Regions from separate parts of the Bacillus sp. BC08 genome, predicted to be linked through region 1. Evidence: riboswitches for the same ligand, from Rfam matches in the RefSeq annotation. Region 1 holds a riboswitch; the other holds the start of a gene.
What was found. A riboswitch is a leader RNA that binds a small molecule or an ion and turns the genes downstream of it on or off. The one in region 1 is predicted to bind lysine.
Positions count from the first base shown of each region.

Region 1 (3,624 bases):
CTAACGGTAAAATTTTTCTAATTTTACAACAAAGGTTCGGATTACTTTCCCATAATTTCTCACCATGCAACTTCGCTTGTTCATCAAGTGTAAGTTCCGGCTGTTTTTCTATAATATTTAATGAAGGAAATCGTTCCCGCACTTTTAGAATTAATTCATACGTTTCGCGAAAATGAACATTTGTATCTAAAAATACAACTTTAGCAGATGGATTTACTTGGTTTATAAGATGTAGTAATACCATCCCTTCCACTCCAAAGCTACATGCGTATACAATTTCACTTTCATATTCTTTATAAGCCCAACTTAATACTGATAGCGCGCCTTTCGTTTCATCTTCTTCTGAAAATGGAACATTATTTTCTTCCCACGTTTCATACGTCAACATGTTTTTTCCCCCTGTAAAAGCAAAAAGACGGTTTTAACCTAATATAATAGGTTAAAACCGCCTCTAGTTTTTCTAGTCAGCGCTTTTTACTTTAAACGTACCTTTTCACTTTTCTCTAATTGAATGACTTTCCCATCTTGCACAACAATTGTAATTGAACCATATTTCATATCAGCAAGCATCGCTTGAATTTTCTCAGATACTTCCTCAAAATGTTCCCGTACACTCACGCGAACAGCCCCCCTTTTTATTCATAAAAAAAATCTTTCCCATTTCGAAAAGACTGTTCGGTAATATATTTTACCTTATCTTTCAAAATGGATTCCATTTTGCTGGATTTAGCACCTTGCTTTCTATAAGCAGGTTGCCGAGCTTCTTCGGGCCAGTTCCCTCCGCTTCTCTTGATAAGCTTTGTATTTGTATTTTATCACAATTCTGATTTTTTTCAATCCTAGTTTTCCGATATATTTTAATTATTTTATTTTACAAAAAAGGAATTGCCCATCCGAACAACTCCTTTTCTCTATTTAAACAAGTTCTTTAATACGTATGCGATCGTTCCCAATAATATTTTCATATGTTTCGCGTTCTACAACAATTTGTGATGTGCCGCCTTTCGCGAAGACGACAGCCGGTCTACGAATCCGATTATAATTGTTCGCCATCGAGTACCCGTATGCCCCTGTACAAGAAATTGCTAGTAAATCAGCAGAAGCAACTTTCGGTAGAGTAATATCCCAAATTAACATATCTCCACTCTCACAGCACTTCCCAGCAATCGAAACAACTTCCTCGTTCTCATCATTCCCTCGATTCGCTAACATCGCTTCATAACGAGCGTTATATAAAGCAGGTCTTAAATTATCAGTCATCCCACCATCCACTGATACATATTTCCGAATACCAGGAATGTCTTTCACAGATCCGACTGTATAAATTGTCGTTCCAGCATCCCCTACAATACTACGGCCTGGTTCAACCCATATTTCTGGCAGGGGATAATTACATACTGTAAATTGCTCCCTCACCGTACTTGTTACAGCTCGCACATATGTCTCAAGAGTTAATGGTGTATCTGACTCTGTGTAGCGTATTCCGAATCCTCCGCCTACATTTAATACTTTTACTACATAGTTCGCGCGCTCTCTCACTTCTTCTAAAAATTGATGAAGAACTTCAATCGCTCGAACAAATCCAGCCGTTTCAAATATTTGTGATCCGATATGTGAATGAATTCCTAACACATTATAATTTGATTTTTGTAAAGCAAGCTCAATTGCTTGCATCGCTTGACCATTTGACACGCCAAATCCAAATTTCGAATCATCTTGACCTGTTGTAATATATTCATGTGTGTGCGCCTCTACTCCAGGCGTTACACGAATTAATATGTTCACAAATTTCCCATGTTGCACTGCTAAATCATGCAAAATTTCTAATTCTAAGAAATTATCCACGACAAAACAACCAATATTTTCCTGCAGAGCCATCACGATTTCTTCTTCTGTTTTATTATTGCCGTGAAAATGAATACGAGATGCTGGAAATCCCGCTTGAAGCGCAGTATATAATTCCCCACCAGAAACAACATCTAATGACATATTCTCTTCACGAGCTACTCGGCACATCTCCATGCACAAGAACGCCTTGCTTGCATATGCTACTTGATAAGAGAAACCACTTTCTTTAAACGCACGATGAAACGCGCGGCACTTTCCTCGAATAGACTCTTCATCGTATACATAAAGTGGTGTTCCGTATTGTTTTGCTAGCTGCGTCGTATCGCACCCTCCAATTTCTAAGTGTCCTTGCCCATTGATTCGGCTTGTGCCGTGTAAATACATTTGAATTCCTCCCTTATTTCCTCTAAAACTCATAACCCCAATCTTCTATTCATTGCAGCACGCTTTTAGATAGACAAAAAACGCGCGGAACAATGTTCACACGCGTTTCTTATTAGGAAAAATATATATTGAAAAAATAAACGAGTTGTTATCTCCTCAAAATAAGAAACCGCATCAACATCTCCAAATAGCTCTCCATAAAAGAAATATTATGACAGTACTACATTTATTCAATGTAGTCCCAATATATGAATAAGATGGTTATTCTTATATTTCGGCAATAGTCCCTTTCAACCTATGATCACAGATTCCATTAAATCTCCCATAGCTTACTCTTTCCTATCGCGGCCTCTACCTTTGAGAGTAGATGAGGTAAGTCTATTTAATTTTCAAACATCTAATTGATGCTATTAACAATACCAAAGGACCATTTTATTTGTCAAACATTTTTTTATATTGTTTTTTTACAGTTTAGTTTCGTATCATTTGGTAAGCGCTTTACTGAAATCTTTGACACTTCCCATTCGCCTTCTTCATTATTAAATGTAATCGTTACCTTCTCAAATGGTGGAGCAATTTTCCCAGCAACTCGTTCATACTTCGTTACTTCAATACTTGCTTGAAATAAATATGTACCGCTATACACTTTTTTTAAACTAATAATTTTAGGACATTGATAAGGCTTCAAGCTCCCATATTGTTTTTCAATTGCTTTATTTATTTTCGGAAATAAAACAGAATAAAGGGCATCTTCCATAAGAGGTGCATCATATTGGGCTACCGACAAACTCGGTGAAGCAAAAAGTATAACACTACTGCATACTATAAAATATAATAATTTTCGCATTATAACCTCCGTATTATTACACAATTCTTTCTGCGCACGATAATAATCATACATAGAAACTCCGTTTTATTGTCTCCCACTGCCCTTTTTCTACTCAATTATTATAAAAAAGCCCACAACTCTCTTTTATTTTCGTATAATGATACTCATAGTATAATAAACATAATAACAAAGGACTGTTCGTATATATAAAATGAGGCGCTAACCAAACCGGCTCAAAAGAACAGTCATGCTTTTTTAGGAGAGGAGTATATTATGCTACAACGTCTGTTTCCAAAACTGCGATTCGCACTCGTTGCAGTCGTTTTATTATGGATAAAAACATATATTGTGTACAAGCTAGCATTTGATATTAAAATTGATAATTTCTTCGAAGAATTTATGCTTTTTATTAATCCACTAGCTGCGTTACTTTTATTTTTCGGTTTTGCTTTATTTGCATCTAAACACCGAAACCGCATTATAGTTGGAATCAGTTTTATACTGTCCTTTATTTTATTTGGAAATGCAATGTTTTATGGGTTTTATAACGATTTCGTTACGTT
Region 1 is NZ_JBTGPA010000023.1:109,444-113,067, reverse strand. It holds gene ACXVYO_RS05495 (phosphoadenylyl-sulfate reductase) at 1-388, opposite strand, end outside; gene ACXVYO_RS05490 (YezD family protein) at 475-618, opposite strand; SAM riboswitch class I at 691-799, opposite strand; gene lysA (diaminopimelate decarboxylase) at 916-2,232, opposite strand; lysine riboswitch at 2,413-2,594, opposite strand; gene ACXVYO_RS05480 (DUF3888 domain-containing protein) at 2,684-3,079, opposite strand; gene ACXVYO_RS05475 (LTA synthase family protein) at 3,335-3,624, shown strand, end outside.

Region 2 (3,624 bases), on a different contig from region 1:
GATAGAAGGCAAAGCCGATTACGAATAAACCAATTCCGAGAAGGAACGTTTTTATATCGGATGCACCGGTTTTAATAACCCATAGTGCGTAGCAAAGTGCGATCACTGCGACTATACCATCTGTAATTCTTGCCCGCATTTCATTTTTATATGTTTCACCAGTTGCGACTAGTTTTAACTGGAAGATTGGTGAAACGAGATATGGAATGAGGTAGGCCAGTGTTGATACGGTAATAACGAATGTATAAGCTTCCGCAATAGTTCCTGATAATGTTGAGAATAAGAACACTTGCGACATAATGTTTGTTAATCGTAATGAGTAAATTGGGCTTCCTTTTTTGTTCGTTTTGGTGAAGAAGGAAGGGAAGAAACCTTCTTTTGCTGCTTGATACGGTACTTCTGAGCTTAATAAAATCCAGCCTAAGATGGAACCGAATAGGGAAGTAAGAGCAAGTAATGCCATCAGTTTCCCGCCGCCATGACCCATTGCAACATTTAATGCATCTGCTAATGGACGTTCAGAAGCTTGTAATGTATCAACGTGAAGTACACCCATTGTTAAAATGGTAATTCCTAAGTAAATCGCAACTGTAATAAGTAATCCTGCAACTGTTGCGCGTTTTACTGTTTTAGGAGAGGTAGCACGGTTTGATAAAAGTACTGCCGATTCGATTCCGATAAATGCCCAAAGCGTTGTAAGAGCAGCTAAGTTTACTTGTGAAAGAAGACCGTGTGATACACCTGATTTATCGATCATCGGTGTGTACCATTGTCCAAACTTAGAAGCTTCGAATGCAAATAACGTAACGACGATGAATAAAAGGAATCCAGTTACTTTCGTTGTTGTTGCTAAGAAGTTTAACTTTCCAGCTCCGCTTACACCGTTTGTTAATATAATATGAGTTCCCCAAAGTAAGATGGAACAAATCGTAAATGTAATTAGTTTTCCGACTTCTATGTTAAAAGAACCGATTGAAAATAGTAGTCGTGTATCTTTCATAATTGGGAAGAAGAGTGATAAATATCCCGCGAAAGATGTAATGATGGCAACGTTACTTGCCCAGTTTGCAACCCAATATCCCCACACCATACTGAAACCAGCCATTTTTTTCTTTTTTGGTGATGAGAATAAAGCATATGCATGACTTTGTGGTCCTGTCGTTAAATCAGGACGACGAATTGCTAAATTACCGAAAACAAGAGCTAGCATTAAAACACCAAACCCTGTTGTTAACCAAGCTAAAGTGACACCGAGAGGGCTTGCTGTTTGTGCCAACGTACTTGGCACCATGAAAATCCCAGCGCCAACCATGTTACCGACAACGAAAGCTGTTAGTACCCAAAAGCCCCATTTTTTTTGTTGCATAGAAAATACCTCCAAAGTTAGTATAACCAAGTCAAGCGAGGAGATATGTATGTCTTCTTAGTAGAGAAGAGAAGTCCCAAACAAAACAAAAAAAGCACGTAATTTGCCGCTACATGCTTTCTATCTTATAAGAAACCCACGACATACCTCTCGATAGCTCTCCACAAATGAAACGTTTCGTTTGTGACAGTTCTGCACTTATTAAATGCAGACCCAGCAAGCGTGCATGGTGGACACGGGCTTACTTCGGCAATCATTCCTTTCTCATTCCTTCATCAATGCCACTACATCTCCTGAAATGATACTCTTAATGACTGCAACCTCTACCTCACCGAGATACGAATGAGGATTAAAATATTAAATTAACGTATTTAAGAGTAACAAATGAATTTTTGTACGTCAATGGATATAGTAATAATCAGATTATAGAGAAGAGTTTGTTATTAAAAAGGGGCTAGGAAGGGCTGTAGCGTTTATTAGTTGTGCAGAGGAAATAGCGACAGAGTGAAGGTCAATTTTACCCCGCATTAATGGGCAGTAAGACCCTCACCTCAAAATTCAGCGGAGGCAAAGAAGTTAGGTGGGAATCAAGCCCCCCACTGATTAAAGTTCCACTTTACAGTACAAAGAATTTTGTCTGAAAATCTTAATCCGAAGTATTTATTTTTTTAACAGGCTTCGTTTCATAAGAAGGAAAGAACAAGCTTTTCATTGAAATGATTAAGGTCATTTCAATGAAAGGAGAGGTTTGGTTATGGAATTATCAAGATCTCAATTATTTGCTTTAGAGTACATTTCAAAATATGCAGAGAACGAAAAACATGAGGCTAAAGCAACAATTAACCATATATTGAAAATGTCTAATATTACTGATGAAATGTTTGAAGAAGCTGTCGTTCATTTAAAAGCAAATGCGAGGATTGCTTTACACTTTCATCCAGACAGATTAGATTCGAATATGCAAAATATTGCTGAAGCACTGTTTGAGCAAGGAATATATAAAAGTCAGTTTGAAACATTGCTATCTAATGGAAGTGTGTCTGCTTATCCGGGTGGTGAACGTGACCTTTGGGAACAGAGGATATTTGGAGGCGCATATCAATTGGAAGGCGTAACGAATAATGAACGTCCCAAATATGGGGCGCTAAATGTAATGCTACATCCAGATGGACCTGCCCCGCGCTTTGGATCATGTTATCTCCTCTTATCACCAAAAGTTTCTTATCGCTCTACATATACGTATTTAGATTCGCATCAAGATCCAAAAGAAAAGGGTACTTATGAAGAGTTTGATATGATTTTAGCTGCTCTTTTGGAAGAGACATTCGTAAGAGATTTTGCAATTGGTGAAGGGAATTTGACTCCAACAAGACTTATTCATCATTTACTGGCTAACTTGGAAAGGCCGTTTATAGATTTCGTAAACAAAGAGTCAGCTCGTAATCTTAATCATTATATTGAAGCACAGATTCATGGAGATATTTCTCTTAAAGAAGATGTGGAAGCACTTGTTGTAGATCCTTCATTTAAGGGTACGAATGTAGGTAGAACTTTAGAAGAAATTTGTCTGAAGTATTCTATTGATTTGTATTGGCACATGGGTTTTGTACTTACGGTGGATGAAGTTCCGATGGATTTTAGAGGTTCAAAAATGCCATCTTTGGCAAGACGCATTGCACGAAATAATTGTATCGATGCACATATAATTGGCTCTGCTGTAGTGGATTTGAAAAGGAATCCACTATCCTGGAGTGATCGTGGAACGTATGAAGAAGTGCTTCAGGAATTAAAATTATTATGGCATGTTTTAGTTCGATTTGGAAAACCAAATCAGAATTTGAAATAAATAAGCTATTATTTTTGGAAGGATGTATATAAAAAGAAGCTGATCCAAAATTAGATCAGCTTCTACATATAAGATTAAACTAAGTTTAATACAGTTACTTTTTCACGTGTCATAGACTCAAGGCTCTTGCGAATACCTTGTGCGCCCATACCTGAACCTTTTACACCGATGAATGGGAAGTGGTCAGGGCCGCGCTCTGTGCGTCCGTTAATTTGAACAGAACCAGTTTCGATTTTGTTAGCAATTGCAAATGCTTTGTTAATGTCTTTTGTGAAGACACTTGCTTGTAAGCCGAACTCTGATTTGTTAGCAATATCAATTGCTTGCTCATCTGAAGAAACACGGATGATTGGAAGGATTGGGCCGAATGGCTCTTCCCAAGCAACTTTCATTTCTTCTGTTACGTGGTCGA
Region 2 is NZ_JBTGPA010000034.1:231,627-235,250, reverse strand. It holds gene ACXVYO_RS17240 (amino acid permease) at 1-1,366, opposite strand, end outside; lysine riboswitch at 1,513-1,700, opposite strand; gene ACXVYO_RS17235 (DUF3626 domain-containing protein) at 2,121-3,212, shown strand; gene gapN (NADP-dependent glyceraldehyde-3-phosphate dehydrogenase) at 3,287-3,624, opposite strand, start outside.
Region 2: another riboswitch for lysine. It lies ahead of ACXVYO_RS17240 (amino acid permease); the one in region 1 lies ahead of lysA (diaminopimelate decarboxylase).